Regions from separate parts of the Brevibacillus sp. HB2.2 genome, predicted to be linked through region 3. Evidence: riboswitches for the same ligand, from Rfam matches in the RefSeq annotation. Region 3 holds a riboswitch; each other region holds the start of a gene.

The links. Region 3 has a riboswitch for cobalamin ahead of HP401_RS07650 (ABC transporter substrate-binding protein). Riboswitches for the same ligand answer to the same signal wherever they lie in the genome.
Region 1: another riboswitch for cobalamin. It lies ahead of HP401_RS24495 (energy-coupling factor ABC transporter permease); the one in region 3 lies ahead of HP401_RS07650 (ABC transporter substrate-binding protein).
Region 2: another riboswitch for cobalamin. It lies ahead of nrdI (class Ib ribonucleoside-diphosphate reductase assembly flavoprotein NrdI); the one in region 3 lies ahead of HP401_RS07650 (ABC transporter substrate-binding protein).
Region 4: another riboswitch for cobalamin. It lies ahead of HP401_RS15025 (ABC transporter substrate-binding protein); the one in region 3 lies ahead of HP401_RS07650 (ABC transporter substrate-binding protein).

The regions. Positions count from the first base shown of each region.
Region 1 is NZ_JABSUV010000043.1:13,606-18,407, reverse strand. It holds gene ald (alanine dehydrogenase) at 1-411, shown strand, start outside; gene HP401_RS24500 (quinone-dependent dihydroorotate dehydrogenase) at 791-1,882, shown strand; cobalamin riboswitch at 2,015-2,208, shown strand; gene HP401_RS24495 (energy-coupling factor ABC transporter permease) at 2,351-3,115, shown strand; gene HP401_RS24490 (energy-coupling factor ABC transporter substrate-binding protein) at 3,112-3,396, shown strand; gene cbiQ (cobalt ECF transporter T component CbiQ) at 3,393-4,190, shown strand; gene HP401_RS24480 (energy-coupling factor ABC transporter ATP-binding protein) at 4,187-4,802, shown strand, end outside.
Region 2 is NZ_JABSUV010000025.1:5,746-10,547, forward strand. It holds gene mnmA (tRNA 2-thiouridine(34) synthase MnmA) at 1-707, shown strand, start outside; gene HP401_RS30240 (hypothetical protein) at 729-1,058, shown strand; gene HP401_RS30245 (ACT domain-containing protein) at 1,098-1,610, shown strand; gene HP401_RS30250 (alpha/beta hydrolase) at 1,642-2,466, opposite strand; cobalamin riboswitch at 2,637-2,836, shown strand; gene nrdI (class Ib ribonucleoside-diphosphate reductase assembly flavoprotein NrdI) at 2,999-3,358, shown strand; gene nrdE (class 1b ribonucleoside-diphosphate reductase subunit alpha) at 3,345-4,802, shown strand, end outside.
Region 3 is NZ_JABSUV010000008.1:69,965-74,766, reverse strand. It holds gene HP401_RS07655 (M24 family metallopeptidase) at 1-948, shown strand, start outside; cobalamin riboswitch at 962-1,161, shown strand; gene HP401_RS07650 (ABC transporter substrate-binding protein) at 1,331-2,350, shown strand; gene HP401_RS07645 (FecCD family ABC transporter permease) at 2,375-3,433, shown strand; gene HP401_RS07640 (heme ABC transporter ATP-binding protein) at 3,430-4,257, shown strand; gene HP401_RS07635 (dipeptidase) at 4,465-4,802, shown strand, end outside.
Region 4 is NZ_JABSUV010000018.1:115,139-119,940, forward strand. It holds gene HP401_RS15010 (MerR family transcriptional regulator) at 1-698, shown strand, start outside; gene HP401_RS15015 (pyridoxamine 5'-phosphate oxidase family protein) at 746-1,330, opposite strand; gene HP401_RS15020 (MBL fold metallo-hydrolase) at 1,487-2,431, shown strand; cobalamin riboswitch at 2,583-2,731, shown strand; gene HP401_RS15025 (ABC transporter substrate-binding protein) at 2,888-3,883, shown strand; gene HP401_RS15030 (FecCD family ABC transporter permease) at 3,885-4,802, shown strand, end outside.

The DNA.
Region 1 (4,802 bases), on a different contig from region 3:
CTCATTCCAGGTGCTCGCGCTCCGCGTCTGGTAACAGAAGACATGGTAAAAGAGATGTCACCTGGTTCAGTGATCGTAGACGTTGCGATTGACCAAGGCGGATCGATCGAAACCGTTGACCGCATCACGACTCATGACAAGCCAACCTATGAGAAGCATGGTGTGATTCACTACGCGGTAGCGAACATGCCTGGTGCAGTCGCTCGTACATCTACATTGGCCCTGACCAACGTAACTGTTCCTTACGCGGTACAATTGGCGAACAAAGGCTACGCACAAGCGATTCGCGACAACAAAGCATTGGCAAAAGGCGTAAACGTCATCGACGGAAAAGTAGCTTACAAGGCTGTCGCTGATGCGCATAACCTGCCGTATGCTTCTATCGAAGAAGTTTTGCTGGTGAAAAACTAGCTTCAACGGTAAAAAGCAATGAAGAAACTGCTTGTCCGAGCTTACGGCAAGCAGTTTTTTTATTTAAACTCTCCTCCAAGCTATATAGATCAACCCCTGTCTTGACTCCTTTTAGAAACGTCCCGCGAATTTGCTCGGCTACCTGTTCTTCGGAGCTTTTTTGTACGAAAGCAGGCGTAACTGTACTCAACATTTCACGAACGAACCCCTTTAGTCGTTCACCTTCATGAAAGACTTATCCCCCTGTGTGTGGTGGTGCTGTTAGGATTTGCCTGCTTGATTGGAAATATGTATCACGTATAAAGGTTACATCCTCCCGAAAAAGTATGGTATTCTACTATGAGGTAAAAAGGTAGAAACGGAGTAAGGAGTGCAGCCGATGTATCAGCTCATAAGAAAATATCTGTTCCAGCAAGATGCGGAAGAGATTCATGAAAAGACAATTGGTGCCTTAAGGCTGGTGGAGGATTCTGCTCCAGGCAAAAGCATCCTGAAGATGATCTATCAGGTAAAAGACCAGCGGTTGGAGAATAAGCTGTGGGGAATGACTTTTCCGAATCCAGTCGGACTTGCAGCCGGTTTTGATAAAAATGCAGAAGTTTATCATGCGTTGGGTGCTCTTGGTTTTGGGTTTGTGGAAATCGGGACATTGACGCCACAGGGGCAGCCAGGCAATCCGAAGCCTCGATTGTTCCGATTGCCGGAACATCAAGCTGTCATTAACCGGATGGGCTTCAACAATCACGGTGCGTATTTGGCTTCCCAGCACTTAGTCGATTACGCATACTCAGATGTTCCGATTGGGATTAACATTGGGAAAAACAAAGTAACGCCGAATGAAGAGGCGGCCATTGACTATAGCAAATGTATGGACATGCTCTATGCATACGGTCACTATTTCGTCATTAACATCAGCTCTCCGAATACCCCGAATCTTCGTGACTTGCAGGAAACGGAGAGCTTGCGTCATTTGGTGCGTGCAGTAAAAGAAAAGGCAACCGAAATGGAAGGGCGTTCCATCAAGAAAAAGCCGATCTTGCTAAAAGTAGCGCCAGACATGTCAGATGAGCACATGCGCGATGTTGTTCACGCTGCTGTAGAAGAAGGCATTTCCGGAATTATTGCTACCAATACGACACTGTCACGTGAGGCCGTTTCCGGACATCGATTTGCCGAGGAAGCGGGCGGACTGAGCGGTAGACCTCTTACAGAGCGTTCCACTGCTTGGGTGAAGGAGATTTATCAAGAAGTAGGGGACAAGGTACCAATCATCGGTGTCGGCGGTATTTATAACGGCGAAGATGCCTACGCGAAAATCCGGGCAGGAGCCAGTCTTGTTCAGGTGTATACGGGGATGATTTATCAGGGCCCAGGTATCGCCAAACAAATCAACAAAAAACTGCTCAAGCTCATGCAACGCGATGGTTTTAAACATATTAGCGAAGTAATTGGCGTAGACGCAAAAGAATAGAAAGAATAAGTATGCATAGGTCGATGGCTCCTTTGTAGCGGGTCATCGACTTATGCGTTTTTGCTTATATTCTTCCGATTTATGTAGTGATCCGGTATAATGATGTGGGACAAACATGAATTGTCAGTCAATTGCATATAGTCGGCGTTAGGTGCCTTTATGTGACGCATAAAGGGTAACAGGGAATCGGGTGAAAGTCCCGAGCGGTCCCGCCACTGTAACCAGGGAGCTCTCTTTGAAAAGGAAACCACTCATCTTCGTATGGGGAAGGACAAGGAGCGCATGGATCTGGAAGCCAGGAGACCTACCTAGTAGCCACACCCACAGAACCTTCGCGGAAAGGAGCGGTGAATACGAGGCAATGAGGCTGTCTAGTCAGTCTGTTGTTTTGTGTGCACATCTCGTCCACTGATGGATGGGATTTTTTTGTTTGGAGGAAAGAATGAAAGTCAGTGAAGGAGGATAAACATGAATCGATCTCGTCTCGTATCTACTTGTTTGATGATCGCGGGCTTTGTCTTGTATTTTTTGCTCAATGAACCTGAGACAGGACATGCAATGCACATCATGGAAGGGTATTTGCCATTATCCTGGGCCTTATTTTGGTGGGCTGTGTTCTTGCCATTCTTTATTCTTGGGATTCGCTCGATTAACAAGATTGTAAAAGAACATCCCGAGATGAAGCTCCTTATTGGCGTTGCAGGAGCATTTGCCTTTGTTTTATCTGCATTGAAAATCCCTTCGGTTACAGGCAGCAGCTCTCACCCGACTGGAACGGGCCTTGGCGCCATTATGTTTGGGCCTTTTGCGATGTCTGTGTTAGGGAGTATGGTGCTCTTGTTTCAAGCCTTGCTTTTGGCGCATGGAGGTTTGACTACGCTAGGGGCAAATGCTGTATCCATGGCAGTGGTAGGACCGATGGTGGCATACGGAATCTATCGGTTGATTATGAAAGTGGCCGGAAGTCAGCGGCTGGCGGTTTTTGCGGCGGCGGCTTTGGCTGATCTCGCTACCTATGTGGTGACTTCGCTTCAACTGGCACTCGCATTTCCAGCTGAATCTGGCGGAGTGTTGGCTTCGTTTGCCAAATTCGCAGGAATATTTGCGTTCACGCAAGTACCGCTCGCCATCAGTGAAGGTCTGTTGACCGTTCTTGTTTGGAACTGGTTGTTATCTTATAACGCAAAAGAGCTTACACAGCTTCGTTTGCTCAAACGGGAGGAATCGCTGTGAAAAAAGGATGGAACTGGCTTTTACTCTTGGGGGTAATCGTACTGGCTACTGTCCCGCTGTTGCTGGTGCAGGATTCGGAATTTGGCGGCGCAGACGGCGTGGCAGAAGAAGCGATCAAGGAAATAGCTCCGAACTACGAACCATGGTTTCAACCGCTAATAGAACCGCCAGGGGGAGAGACGGAGAGTCTATTGTTTGCGGTGCAGGCGGCGTTGGGAGCGGGAGTGGTTGGCTACGCCGTGGGCTTGTACAAAGGTCGGTTGGATAAACGCAAAAAATGAACGGGTTGCAGCTTGATTCTCTCTCTTATCAAAACAGGCTAAAACATCTGCCGCCAGCTCATAAGCTATTGCTGGCGAGTGCAATGCTACTGCTCGTCCTGGTGGGACATGTATGGATGCAGATGGCGGTCGTGGTTTGGATGACGGTATGGGTAGTGGTGTATGCCCGTATTCCTGTCCGTATCTACTGTGCCTTTATGATCGTGTCACTCTCGTTTTTCGCGGCGGGGCTCCCTGCACTATTGATTGAAGGGGCGAGAGCAGGAGGAGTACAGGTCCAGGTCGCGGCAGCATGGGATTTGGGTTCGTATGTGCTCTATGTGCCGGTGTCCTCCTTCAGTAAAGTTTGGATCTTATTTTGGCGGACCATGGCGAGCTTATCCTGCTTTGCTTTCCTTTTGTTTACCGTGCCGTTTGCCGAAATCTTGCAGGTGCTTCGCCGGCTTCATATGCCTGTTCTTGTGACTGATTTATTAATGATCATGTATCGATTTATTTTTGTGTTGGTAACGATTTCTCACCAGATCTGGATTGCCCAACGTTCGCGCGGAGGTCATCGCGGCTTCCGGGCGACACTTCGGGATGCAGGGGTTCTCGTTGCGCAATTGTTTGTCAGAGCGATGCGCAAATACGAAGCCCTGCACAAAGGAATGGCGGCAAGAGGTTTCGGGGAGAGCATGCAGGTGCTCTCGTTTCATTCCCATGCCCGCTCGCGCCGCTATGAGTGGGAATCAATCGCAGGCTGTATCCTGCTGGTGCTGCTTGAGTGGTGGACAGGAGGTTGGCGGTTATGACATCACGGTTGTTGGAGTTCATCGATTTGCAGTACACGTATCCAGGAGGGCGGGGACCAGTCCTGTCAGGGCTGTCCTTATGGATTCCAGAGGGGAAAAAATGTGTTCTTTTGGGACGGAATGGCTGTGGGAAGTCGACCCTGTTCTTGCATGGAAACGGGATCATCGAGCCACAGCAGGGACAGGTGCTGTGGAAGGGGAAACCGCTTGTCTACAAACGGGCCGCATTGCAAGAGATGACGCAAAAGGTAGGCTTGGTCTTTCAAGATCCCGAGCATCAGTTGATCGCAAGCACAGTGGGGGAAGATATATCCTACGGTTTATGCAATCAGAAGCTGCCTGTGGACGTAATCCGAGCAAAGGTAGAAAAGGTGCTGGATGCATTCGGGTTAAGAGAGCTGGCTGAAGCTCCGATTCATCATTTGAGCCTGGGGCAAAAACGGAGACTGGCACTCGCGGGGGTCATGGTCATGGAGCCAGAGCTTTTGCTATTAGACGAGCCTACTGCGTATCTGGATCGCTATCAGACCAAAAATTTGCTGCGGGAGCTCGATGCTATTCACCGGCAAGGAACGACTGTTTTGATGGCAACACACGATATGGATATTGCGT
Region 2 (4,802 bases), on a different contig from region 3:
ATGGCGAGTACAAGCTGATTCGCGGCGCTGACAACAACAAGGACCAGACTTACTTCTTGAATGTATTGGGCCAAGAACAGCTTTCCAAAACGATGTTCCCGATTGGTCATCTCCCGAAACCGCAAGTAAGGGAGATCGCGGAAAAAGCAGGACTCTATACAGCGAAAAAGAAGGACAGTACAGGGATCTGCTTTATTGGGGAGCGCAACTTCCGCGAGTTCCTGCAAAACTATTTGCCAGCCAAACCAGGAAATATCGAGACCGTAGATGGAGCAGTCATCGGTACGCACGACGGGCTGATGTACTATACATTGGGCCAACGACAAGGCCTAGGGATAGGCGGAGGTCATGGCACAAGCGGGCAGCCTTGGTTTGTTGTAGACAAGGATCTGGAACGGAATGCCCTGATCGTTGGCGAAGGCTCTGATCATATCCGTCTGTACTCGAAGAGTCTCTTGGCGACCAACGTGAGCTGGGTGAGTGATAAGAAACCATCCGAAACGTTTACTTGTACAGCCAAATTCCGTTATCGTCAGCCAGATCAGGGAGTAACCGTTCACCTGCTGGAGGATGGCAACGTAGAAGTTGTATTTGATCAACCGCAAAAAGCAGTGACACCTGGTCAGGCTGTCGTCTTCTACGATGGGGAAGTGTGCTTGGGTGGAGGTACGATTGACAAGGTACGCTTAGTCGATAAAGAGAACTAAGATAGACGGGGGAAGCACTCGGTGGATGCTACGAAAAAATCAAAAGTGATTATCGTTTCATTTTTGGCGGGAGCAGTTCTCTTGGCGATCATCTCTTATTTCGGGATGGCCTCCATGGGTAAAGAGCATATGGCGACGATCCAAAACGTCATCAAGGAGAACGGCGGGGTTGTAAACGCGGGTGGAGTGACAGCAGTACCGATGGATGAAAGTCCTTTTACCAACAGCGGAAAAGGCAATACCATCTACCGTATCTACTTTACGAAAGATGGGCAAACGTTGACGGCTTGGTATCGTGCTGATAACGAATCCTCCATCAAGAAAGAGCCGGAAGCGTGGATTCTGCCGTAATAACGAGGATAAACCTGACTGGGAGAGTGAAGGCATCACATGACCCAATATGCTGGATTGCGTGAACTGGCTGAACTGATTCGAAGACTCGAGCCAGAGTTAGCGGGTGCACAATTAAGTATTCTTGCTCATGAAAATAAAGAGGAAATCGCAACATTGCTAGTGGAAGGACTCGGGACAAAAATTCCTGTCCAACACAGCTCTGGCGAATATGCGAATCATTTGGCGATTTTGCGTGTAGGAGCGAACAAGTACACCTTTGCGCAAGATTGGAGAGAAGTGTACATCAGTGAAATCAATTACTGCGCGTGTCGCATACCTCCAGGGGCCCACGGATTGTTGGTTCGCCATATCGATTATCCAGGCGTGATTTATGATGTCTCACGAAAACTGGCCGAGTATCAAATCAATGTTTCCAAGTTGAATGTATCCCGCGAGCAAAAAGGGAAGAATGCCCTGCTTATCTCTGTGACTGATGAAGAGATTACACCAACGATTGTATCTGCCATCGAAGAGCTGCCCCAAATCACCAAAGTGTTATCTCTACAGTAAGCGAATCATGAAAAACAAAAACTGCCCGTTGTTAGTAGCGGGCAGTTTTTTTCGTGGCGAATCTGAGTCCTTGACTAATGAAGACTGGCAAAACGGACGAGTGATTTTCGTTGGCAAATTCCTTAAAGGAAGCCTTGATTTGGCCCTTCCCCATGGAGGACAATCGTTCGATCATCGCCAGCGATTTTTCTTTGACCAAGAATCGCCCATCGTTTTCCAACTCCCCGATGGTGAGGAGTGCATGGACGTTGAGGTCATCTGTCAGCAGGCTCGGCAATTGACTCTCCTTCGCAAGCAGCACGCTCTCATTCCAGTGGATAGAGGGACTACCGGCAATATACCGCTGGAACGCGTGTGGTCTGGACAGAAGCACATGCAAGACAAATAAGCCGCCTAGCGAATGTCCCAAAATCGCTTGCTGGGTCCGATCGATGGGGAAGTCGTTTTCGATGCTAGGCTTGAGCTCCTCCTCTAAAAAGGTGAGGAACTGCTCGGCTCCCCCCATTTGTGGCCACTCGGCTCCTTTTGGGCTGTCAGGAAGCTCTGAGGCGGGAACTTCATACGTGTAATCATAGAAACGGGCAGGATGGTATGGAGCGTCTGTTGGATAGCCAATCCCGACGACGATAGCAGGATACACCCCAGTTCGTTCAGGGCCACGTGATTGTATCCGTATCGCTTCGGTCACGGTTGCAAAAACAGAGTTTCCATCTAGCAAATATATGACGGGAAAGCCTGATTCCGGAGGGGGATCGGCAGGTATACTTACGAAAATGTGATAGTCACGCTCTTGATAAGTCATGATTCTACGGTAGGAACGAGGTATGACGACAGGTTGATAGTCGGTGCTTTTCATGAGGGCGACTCTCCAATCTCTCCAAGGCTAACCAACACGCACAAAATCTATTATATGAACGAGAACCAGAGATTGGCAATAGCCGAAAAAGGAGAATAGTTAGTTTTCGAAAAGAGCCCATACTGAGCTTGACTCCTACGATATATTGAGGTAAAGTAAGTTTTACCAACTACATATTGATGCGGTAAGGTGTTTACCAGCCAGATTTGGTAGACTTAATAGGGAAGTCGGTGAGAATCCGACGCGGTCCCGCCACTGTAATGAGAGAGTTCCATTTGCGAAAGAAGGCCACTGATCATGAAGGATCGGGAAGGTGAAAATGGAGCGATGATCCAAAAGCCAGGAGACCTGCCTAACCGCTTGCACTGTTTACCCTACGGGAGATAGGGAAGTGTTCGAGCGCTCAATTCGCATTGGCGAATTGCTAGATGGAAGTCATCACGCGCATTCGGCATGTAAACGTCGGATGCGCTTTTACTTTGGCTAAATAACATACATACAGAGTAAAAATAGCAAGGATAGGATGAGGGACATGCTAATCGCTTATGATTCAAAAACAGGAAACGTCCGACGATTCGTCAACAAAATTAATTTGCCACATGTGGAAATTGATCAAGATATGGTGCTGGACGAGCCATTCATTTTGATCACATACACGACGGGATTCGGACAAGTGCCGGAGAAGGTGGCGACGTTCCTGAAGCGAAATCATGTCCATCTGCGCGGGGTATCTGCCAGCGGCAACCGCAACTGGGGAACCAGTTTTGCCAAAAGCGCGGATACGATCGCGAGCCAATATGGCGTTCCGGTGATTTCTAAATTCGAACTGTCCGGTACCGGCCGTGACGTGGAACAATTTACGAGTGGGGTGGCAGCAATTGCGGCATATTGAATTGAACAACGAACTGATGCAGCGTGGCAACGACGGATTTTATCAACTGGAAAAGGATCGGGAAGCGGTTGCGGTCTTCATGGAAGAAGTGCAGTCCAACACGATGACCTTTGGCAGTGTGAAAGAACGCATGGACTATTTGATCGAGAATGATTTTTATGAAAACGTCTATGAAACATACACGGTTGAGCAGGTCGATGAAGTTTTCCGTTTGGCCTATGACGCCGATTTTCAATTTGCTTCGTATATGGCTATCTCCAAATTTTATAAAGATTACGCTTTGAAAACGAACGATAAATCGATGTACTTGGAGCAGTATCCAGACCGGGTGGCCGTTGTGGCACTGTCACTTGGACAAGGTGACTTTGAGCTCGCCAAGCGTTTAACGGTCTCCATGATGGATCAACGCTTGCAACCAGCGACACCAACCTTCCTGAACGCAGGCAAAAGCCGCCGGGGAGAAATGGTTTCCTGCTTCTTGCTCGAAATGGATGATTCACTGAATTCCATCAACTTTATTTTGGGAACTTGTATGCAGTTATCCAAAATTGGCGGCGGTGTAGCCGTGAACCTGTCCAAGCTTCGCGGACGAGGAGAGCCGATTAAAGGCGTCGAGGGCGCAGCAAAAGGTGTTATGCCGGTTCTCAAGCTGTTGGAAGATGCGTTTTCCTACGCGGATCAAATGGGGCAACGCAAAGGCTCAGGTGCAGCGTACTACAACATCTTCGGCTGGGATATTAACGAGTTTCTCGATTGCAAAAAAATCAATGCGGATGAAAAAGCCCGCATCAAAACGTTGTCCATCGGCCTGATCGTACCAAACGTATTCTACAAGCTGGCTGAGGAAAACAAGCCATTGACTGTGTTTGCTCCGTACTCCGTGTACAAAGAATACGGCGTGCATCTGGATGATATGGACCTCGATGAGATGTACGAGGAGCTCTTGGCTAACGATCGCATCAAGAAAAAGACCGTGATGAGCGCACGCGAGATGTTGACCAAAATCGCGATGATCCAAATGGAATCGGGCTATCCGTACATCATGAACAAAACGAATGCGAACAACAACCATGCGCTGAAAGATCTCGGTTCGGTAAAAATGTCCAACCTGTGCACGGAAATCTTCCAGCTACAGGAGACTTCGACGATTACCAATTACGGCGAGATGGATATCATCCGTCGCGATATTAGCTGCAATCTGGCATCGCTCAATATTGTCAATGTGATGGAACGCAAAATGATCCGCGAATCTGTCCACGAAGGAATCGAAGCCATTACAGCCGTGAGTGACATGACGCGTGTAGAAAACGCTCCAGGCGTTCAAAAGGCAAATCGTGAGCTGCACTCTGTAGGTCTCGGTGCGATGAATCTGAACGGTTATCTCGCAAAGAACAGAATCGCTTACGAAAGTGAAGAAGCGAAAGATTTCGCCCGTACGTTCTTC
Region 3 (4,802 bases):
GCTGAAGGAAAGCCTTCCTTAATTGTACCTGCTCTTGATCGTGAGGCAGCAGCAGAGGCTTCGTTCGTTCAAGATATCCATACACATACGGATATCCAAAACCCGTATGAAATCCTCAAGCAAGTGTTGCCAGCGAACTTGGCGAAGCTCGGCATTGAAAAAAGTCATATGACTGTCGAGCGCTATGAAGCACTTGGACAAGTTGTTCTGGCGTCGAGCTATGTGGACGTGGAAGAGCCACTGCGTGAAATGCGTTTGATCAAATCTCCGGATGAAGTGGATCGTCTGAAGCATGCTGTTCAGTTGGTCGAAGATTCCTTGCGGGAGACCCTGAAAAAAGTCAAGACAGGCATGACCGAGACAGAAATCGTAGCTGAGCTGGAATTCCAGATGAAGCGCTTGGGCGCAGAAGGTCCATCCTTTACGTCCATGGTATTGGCAGGGGAGAAGTCCGCTTTGCCACATGGGAAGCCAGGAACGCGCCAGGTGCAAGAAGGCGACTTGCTTTTGTTTGATATCGGGGTAGCTGCGAACGGATATGTATCCGATATTACTCGTACCTTTGCTGTTGGCGAGATCAGTGCCCAGCTACAAGAAATTTACGAGACAGTTTTGGCTGCCAACGAAGCGGCAATTGCTGAGATTCGTCCGGGTGTGAGCTTTGCGCATTTGGATAAAACCGCTCGCGATGTTATCACCGCAAAAGGCTACGGAGAATACTTCATGCACCGCCTTGGGCATGGACTAGGGATGGATGTACATGAATATCCGTCTGTTCACAGCCAGAACCAAGAAGTGCTTCGTCCAGGAATGGTCTTTACCATCGAGCCGGGCATCTATTTGCCAGGAGTAGGCGGCGTGCGAATTGAAGACGATGTCTTGGTTACGGAAACAGGCGTTGAAATACTCACGCAGTTCCCGAAAAAACTAACTTCTATCAACCAATGAAGAAGTTGGAAAAATTGAATACGTATCGAATGGTGCTGGATGGCATATGCCGTCAGCTTAAAAGGGAAGTCCGGTGAAAAACCGGCGCGGTCCCGCCACTGTAACGAGGAGCGCCTAGCGAATAGCCACTGTTTTTTGCGAGACAAAAAATGGGAAGGTAGCTGGGTGTGTTGATCCGTAAGCCAGGAGACCTGCCATGCGATCATTTACAATCGACCCACGAGGATGGGGCAGATGTGGAAACAGTCTATGAAAGGGCGCCTTTGCGCCTGTTATGGCTATATCTACGTTTGTCATGCACCTCCCGATTGAAATGGGGGTGCTTTTTTTGTGGAAGCAATTGGTTTACTACAACATTTATAAAAGAAAAAGGGGATTACAGATGTTTCATACAATCAGAACACATACAGTAATGAAAGGACTAGCTTTCGGTATCATGACAGCTGCCATGCTTTTGGTTTCGGCATGTGGCTCCACTACGGTAACACAAGCCCCAGCCAAAACAGAACAAACCGCTGCTCCAGCAGCAGAGAGCAAGCCTGTAACACTCACCAATAATGGCATCGAAATGACCTATCCAAAAGCACCTGAGCGTGCCGTGACATTGAACCAACACGTAACCGAAATCATGCTGGCATTGGGCCTGGCTGATAAAATGGTCGGAACCGCTTACCTAGACGATAAAATCCTTCCAGAGTTAAAACTAGAATACGACAAGGTTCCGGTACTGTCTGACAAGTATCCAACCAAAGAAGTGCTGCTGGCAGCGAACCCAGACTTCGTGTACGCCGGATGGAAAAGCGGATTCGGCGAAAAGGGCGTAGGATCGATGCAGGATTTGGAAAAGGTCGGCATCAAATCGTACCTGCAAGAATCGTCTAGCAAGCCTGGTCCAACGATCGACGATGTGTTCGCGGATATTACGAACATCGGACGCATTTTCCGTGTGGAGGACAAAGCCAATGATTTGATCCATAAAATGAAGAGTGAAATGGATCAAACGATTAGCAAAATCGGCAAGGTGGACGAGCCACTTAAAGTGTTCGTGTACGACAACGGGGAAGATAAGCCATTCACAGCAGCCAACAATTACATGACGTCCTTAATCAAGACGGCTGGCGGCAAGAACATTTTTGACGATATTCAAAAGGGGTGGGCAGAGGTCAGTTGGGAACAAGTAGTGAGTCGCAATCCGGACGTGATTATTGTCGTAGACTACGGGGACAGAACTGTTGAGCAAAAACGCAATTTCCTTTTGACCAAAAAAGAACTGGCAGATATTCCAGCGATTAAAAATCAACGACTGGTTGTATTGCCATTGTCTGCGGCTTCTGAAGGCGTTCGAGCACCGATTGCTCTGAAAATTTTGGCGGAAGGACTCTACCCGGATAAATTCAAATAGAGTACGCCCCTTTTAAGGGAGGGAATAGCACTGCAACAGATCAAGTTACCTTCTATCATCATTACGTTATTGGTTGGACTCTTCCTCTCGATTACGTTCGCAGTTACGCTGGGATCGGTGGAGATTAAACCGACTACGGTATGGAAAATCGCCTTATCAAAAATTCCGATGTTGACCCAATGGATTGAGGTGGACTGGTCCAAAGGGGAGCAAACAATTATTTGGGATATTCGCTTTCCGCGTGTACTCTTGGGGGCGATCGTCGGCGCAGGTCTGTCTGTCGTGGGAGTAGCGATCCAATCGTTAGTTCGCAACTCCCTGGCGGACCCGTATGTGTTAGGCGTATCTTCAGGTGCTTCCGTTGGAGCTACTTCGGTAATTATTTTCGGAGCATTCAGCATGTACGGGCAGTATGCGTTAACCTTTGGCGCTTTTACAGGCTCCCTCGTGTCTATTATTCTCATTTTTACGCTATCCCGTATTGGAGGACAAAACTCGACGGTACGCCTGCTCATGGCTGGAATTGCGATATCTGCGATCTTGTCGGCCATTACCAGTCTCCTTGTGTTTTCAGCGCCGAATGAGCATGGAATTGGGACGGTGCTGTTTTGGTTAAGTGGCAGTCTGGCTGGCGGCAAATGGGAGTACCTGACGATCCCTACATTGATTGTCGTCATCTGTCTCATCGTCTTAATGGCCCAATACCGCTCGCTCAATGCGATGCTGATGGGCGAGGAGTCAGCGGGGACACTGGGGGTTAATACGGTACAATTCCGCAAGCTTCTCCTGGTGATCACGGCACTACTCACGGGGGTGATCGTGTCCATCGCGGGATCAATTGGTTTTGTCGGATTAATGATGCCCCATATTGTCCGTGTGATGGTCGGATCAGATCACAGACGTGTCCTGCCTGTCAGCGCTTTGTTTGGCGCGATATTTCTCATCTGGGTTGATGTAGTCGCCAGGCTCGCATTTGCACCGGAAGAGCTGCCGATCGGTATTTTGACAGCGCTGTGTGGTGGACCATTCTTTATCTGGTTGATGTTGCGGAGTTCTTATTCCTTTGGAGGTAGCGGACGATGAATTTGCAGGTTGAGAATATATCGGTCGAACTGGAGAAAAAGGGAATCTTGCGCAACGTCAGTCTGGAGGTGCGCTCCGGAGAGTTTGTGGGACTGATCGGGCCGAATGGCAGTGGGAAGTCCACATTGCTAAAAAGCATTTATCGGGTACTGAAGCCGCGTTCGGGATGGATCTCACTGGATGGCGACAACGTATACAAGTTAACCTCGCGTCAAAACGCTCAGCGAATGGCGGCAGTACGGCAGGAGTCCTCTGTTGAATTTGATTTTTCGGTAACCGAAATCGTGAATATGGGGCGTGCTCCGCATAAACGACTATTTCAGTCTGATAACGCAGAAGACCATCAAATTTGTGAAGAAGCACTACAGCGTGTAGGGATGCATACATATGCCGATCGCAGCTTTTTCAGTTTATCGGGTGGGGAGAAGCAGCGGGTGTTAATTGCCAGAGCTTTGGTGCAGCAAGCCCAGTTCCTTGTCCTTGACGAACCGACGAATCATTTGGATGTTCGATACCAGTTGCAGGTGATGGATCTGGTCAAAAATCTCGGGATTACGGTGTTGTCCTCGTTGCATGATCTCAATATTGCAGCCATGTACTGTGATCGTCTGTACGTGATCTGTGACGGGGAAATCGTTACATCAGGGACGCCAGAGGAGGTCTTGACACCCACTCTGATCCGGGATGTTTTCGGAGTAGAGACAGAAGTGACGACCCATCCTATTACTGGGAAAAAGCATGTATATTTCTACTCGGAAGCGATCCGTGTGAAACCATCTATCCAGAAGGTAACAAGTGGAGCCAACTGTCGGGGGACAAGTTGAGTTTCTTTGATTTTCATAAGAGGGGATGCCTAGTCGGCGTCCTTTTTTGTTAAGTCGACGGCAGTAAAAGCGGAAAGAACCTCGCTCCAACTGTCGGGGCCTTACCTGTTAGATGCAAAGGTTCTCTTATTGATCAAAGGAGCCGTGCAATACGTCGCGAATTTGTTGGTAAGAAAAATCCATAGAACAAGATGGGAGATGACCCGTATGACGGAAGTAACGAGAGAACAGGCGCGCAAATTTCATGACGGTGTTCACGTTCTGGATGGGCATTTTGATTTGCTGATGGATGTGGAGATTCAGCGTGGATACGGTCGAACCAAAATGATCGAGACGGAGTATTTGCCACGGTTTCAGCAGGGGGGCGTGCATTCCCTCGTGGCAGCCGTGTTCGTCGAGGATGCATTTGTACCGGAGATGAGTCTGCGCAAGGCGCTCAACCAGATCAGCGCTATGCATGCAGAGGCGGCAGAGTCACCCGAGCACATCGTCCTCGCCAAAAATCTGGATGATTTACAACGGGCAAGAGCGGAGCAAAAAGTATC
Region 4 (4,802 bases), on a different contig from region 3:
ACTACGATGAAATTGACCTTCTCAAGCCGGCGAGAATCAATTCGTCAGGGTATCGCATTTACGGACAGCTAGAGGTTGATCGATTGCAGCACATCCTTTTTTACCGCGAGCTGGGTGTGAACTTGGAGGAGATCAAGGAGATCCTGGATTCACCAACCTTTGATGCTGACCGAGCACTGTGGGAGCACCGCGAGAAGCTCCTGGAAAGGCGAGCGCAATTGGATGCGTTAATCGCCAATGTCGATTTGACATTAGCACAAAGAGAGGGGACCAAAACGATGAGTGACCAACAAAAATTTGAAGGCTTCAAGCAAAAGATGATTGATGAGAATGAAGAGAAGTACGGGGCAGAAATTCGAGCGAAATACGGAAATGACCAAATCGACAAATCGAATGAGATGGTCAAAGGAATGACAGAAGAACAGTATGCCGCGCTGGAGAAATTGAACGAAGAGCTGCACGATACATTGGCGCAGGCTTTTTCGACAGGTGATCCTGCTCATGAATTGGCGCAAAAAGCAGCAGATCTTCACCGTCAATGGCTCAGCTTTTATTGGGACAGCTACAGCAAAGAAGCGCACGCAGGTGTTGCCCAGATGTATGTCGATGACCCGCGCTTTACTGCCTACTATGACAAGGAACAGCCAGGTGTAGCCGAGTTTCTCCGCGATGCAGTGGTCATTTATACCAGCAAGTAAAGAGTTTTCAAACAAAGAAGCTGCGAGCAAGGCAGCTTCTTTGCGTTTTACGCTTCGTTATCCCCACCTACTGCGGGAAAAAGCTTTTGTCCCAAGGGTGTTGGCAAGCCATCCATGCTTACTACGTTGTTTTCCTTTTGATAAGCAAGCAGTTCCTGCTCGTCTTTAGCCAAAGTCCATTTCTGAAGGGTGTCGCGTTCTTTTGAGTAGGAATAGAAGGGGATAGCCCAGCCGCAAGAAGTCTTTACTTCCTGTACGTTTACGGTAATGATTTGACGAGCACCGGGCAGAAGCGGGAAGTCTTTTACAAGCTCATCCCACCGAGGCGAATCTGGGAGAATAACCGTTCCTTTGCCGAATAAGCGCATGATGAGAGGGGGGCCTTCAAATGCACAAAACATGAGAGTAATCCTGCCATTTTCCTGTAGATGAGCACTGGTTTCGTTTCCGCTTCCGGTCAGGTCCAAATAGGCCACCTCGGTAGGCGATAGGATGCGAAAGGAATCGTACCCTTTCGGTGAAAGATTCACGTGACCATCTGTGTCCATAGGAGCAGAGGCAACGAAGAACATTCGCTGCTTCTTGATAAACTTCTCATGCTCAGGTCGTAACTCAGAGAAAAGCTGACCCATTTTGCACCCCTCCAGGTAAAAGAATTGTTTTTACTACCCTCATATTACGATGAAAATATGAAGAATTTGTGTTGATATTACCAGTACGTCCCAAATTGATGATAAAGTGTAAATATTCTCGCAACAAAATCACCTTTGAAAAGGAGGAGCATTTACATGCAATCATCACAGCCAATTTACTTAGGGGAGCGCATCCATTTAATAGACGGTTTCGATATGGGCTGGGCGGAACGCACGGGGACTTATGTCATCGCTGAAGAAGAACTGACTTTGGTTGAAACAGGGCCAAGCCCCTCCGTCCCATACATCAAGACCGGCCTCGCCAAGCTCGGTTTTACCCCGGAACAAGTAAAATACATCATTGTGACGCATATTCATTTGGATCATGCGGGAGGAGTGGGACTTTTTCTAAAGGATTGCCCAAACGCAAAGATCGTCGTCCATCCGAAAGGTGCACGTCACCTCGTTAATCCAAGCCGACTGATCGCAGGGGCGAGAGCGGTGTATCATGATGATTTTGATCGATTGTTTGATCCGATTGAGGCTGTTCCCGAAGAGCGGATTTTGATTCGTGGAGACGGGGATACACTAAAGATCGGAGCGAATTGCGTGTTGGAGTTTCTGGATTCGCCAGGGCATGCCAATCATCACTTCAGCATCTACGATCCCGTTAGCCGCGGCATGTTCACAGGTGATACGGCAGGTGTACTTTATCCGCAGCTTAAAAAGGATGGTGTACACCTCGTGCTGCCATCTACTTCTCCGAATCAGTTTGACCCGGATGCCATGTTAGCGTCTCTACGTCGATTTGAAGCGCGCAAGCTGAATCGTATTTACTTTGGTCATTTTGGGATGTCTGAACAGGTAGACGATGTGTACCGTCAAATACGTGAGTGGCTCCCAGTGTTTGTGGCGGAAGGAGAATCAACACTTGCTGCTGGACAAACCTATGCTGATCTGTCTCGTAAGTTATTGGAACGAGTCTCGGAGCATCTACAGTTACAAGGCATCAATGATGACCACGAAGTTTTCGGAGTACTCAAGCTCGATTTACAGGTGTGCGCCATGGGCATTCTGGATTATTTGCACAAACGAGGGTAAAAGCTTTGCCAAAAGCATTCCATTTGCCTGAACTTTTTGTTCAGGCGTTTTCATTTTTAGCAGGCAAGAAAGTAATGGCTAACGTGTTTGTCATTCTTTTTTCATCCAAGGAATGCTATGATGTAGGATGAGTCATGGACTGTGACAATTTCAAACGTAACAGCAAATAGGTGCCTCGTCTTTTCTCAAAAAGATCGGGTGAAAAGGGAAGTCGGTGAAAATCCGACGCGGTCCCGCCACTGTAAATCGGCTCGTTCCTCAGCCGTAAGCCAGGAGACCTGCCTGTTTGTTTTTGTGCCTGTTGCCTTCGCGGAAAGGATCGGCCTATTTCAGGAAGCAGACCATCCTGTCTGTTTGCCCTGAGGTGCCGACCCTTTGAATTCCGAATGGAAGCAAGGGTCGCTTTTTTTATTGGAAGGTACAGTCAATCAGACACGCAGAAAGGAAGTTTTACATATGAAACGTTCATTGCGATTCATGATCCCACTACTTGTTGCGGCGAGCCTCGCAGGTTGTGCGGGTAACGATAACAGCCAGCCAGCACCTGGTGGACAAACCAGTGCACCGCAGACAGCACCGCAAGAGAATACAGCCGAGCAGTCTGCAAAACAAACAACGTATCCGTTGACAGTCAAGGATGCGACAGGAAAAGAAGTAACCTTTGCAAAAGCTCCTGAGCGAATCGTCTCCACATCACCTGCCGAGACAGAGATTTTGTTCGCATTAGGCTTGGAAGATCGGATCGTAGCTGTCTCAGACTATGATGATTATCCAGAAGCGGCGAAGACAAAACCGAAAATTGGTGGCGTCGTCAAACCGAATGAAGAAGCGATTCTCGCTCAAACGCCAGATATGGTCGTCGGTGGGATTTCGATGGAGAAGCCAGTGGCTGACAAGCTCAAATCTCTCGGGATGCCCGTCTACATTACCCATCCGACAAAGATGGATGACATCCTAAACAATGTGTTGGCGATGGGAGTTATCACTAACAAACAAGAACAAGCCGAAAAAGTTGTCGCGCAAATGAAGAAGGATATCGCGTACGTTCAAGAAGCAGTGAAACATGTAAAACCAGAAGAGAAGAAAAAGGTATACCTTGAGTTTTCCCCAGGCTGGACAGTCGGAAAAGGTGAATTCATGGACGAGCTCATCACACTGGCTGGAGCGACGAACATTGCTTCTGATACACAGGGCTGGAATCCGATCAGTGAAGAAAAGATTTTGCAAAACGATCCAGACGTCATTTTGTATGCGAGTGGAATTACCGATGAAAAGACTGGCGTCAAGCTGGAGGATATGATCGCCAAGCGTAATGGCTGGGATAAAATGAAGGCGATTCGTGAAAAACAAATCTTTGGCATGGACCAAAATATTTTGTCCCGTCCTGGTCCGCGTATTACACAAGGCTTGATTAAAGTAGCGAAGGCGATTTACCCTGACTTGGTGAAATAAAATGAAGAATCGATTGTTCATATGGGGAGGAGCCAGCTGTCTCGTCCTTCTGGCTTCAATAGTCATCAGTATCTCGATGGGGGCGGCACACCTCCCCATTTCGCAAGTATGGCTCATCCTGCTCCATCAAATCCCGGGCTTGTCTGAGTGGATCACCGTAACGTGGCCGGAGTCATCTGAGCAAATTGTCATGAAGGTTCGTTTTCCACGCGTTGTATTGGCTGTTTTGATTGGCGCCTGCTTGTCTCTTGCGGGGGCGGGCTTCCAGGGAGTTTTGCGCAATCCGCTCGCAGATCCATTTACGATGGGCGTGGCATCCGGTTCTGCTGTCGGAGCAGCCTTTTTGATCCTGTTTGGCTTGCAAATCAGCTTTTTGGGTGCATGGAGCACGCCTGTTGTCGCTTTTCTTACAGGACTGCTCAGTTTATGGATCGTACTCGGACTCGCGAACACCCAAGGAAAGCTACAAACGGAGACCCTGATTTTGTCTGGTGTTGTTGTGCAGGCTTTTCTCGGCTCACTCGTTTCCTTTATGGTGTCGCTATCGGATCAGACGGTGAATGAGATCGTGTTCTGGCTGATGGGCAGCCTGTCATTTCGGGGCTGGGCCTTTACGTATGTCTTGATTCCGTACTTGGTCATAGGCGGAATAGTGCTGGTAAGCTATGCGCGTTCCTTGAACCTATTTGCGTTAGGCGAGCGGCAGGCTGCGCATCTCGGCGTCCATGTAGATCGAACGAAGCTGGTGGTTCTGGTCGTCTCGACGCTCCTGACGGCAGCGGCGGTTTCTATCGCGGGAATTATCGGGTTCGTTGGCCTGGTGGTACCGCACCTCGTCCGTATGCTTGTCGGTCCTGACTATCGAATTTTACTGCCGATGGCTGCGATCTGCGGTGGTATCTATGTGCTGTGGGCCGAT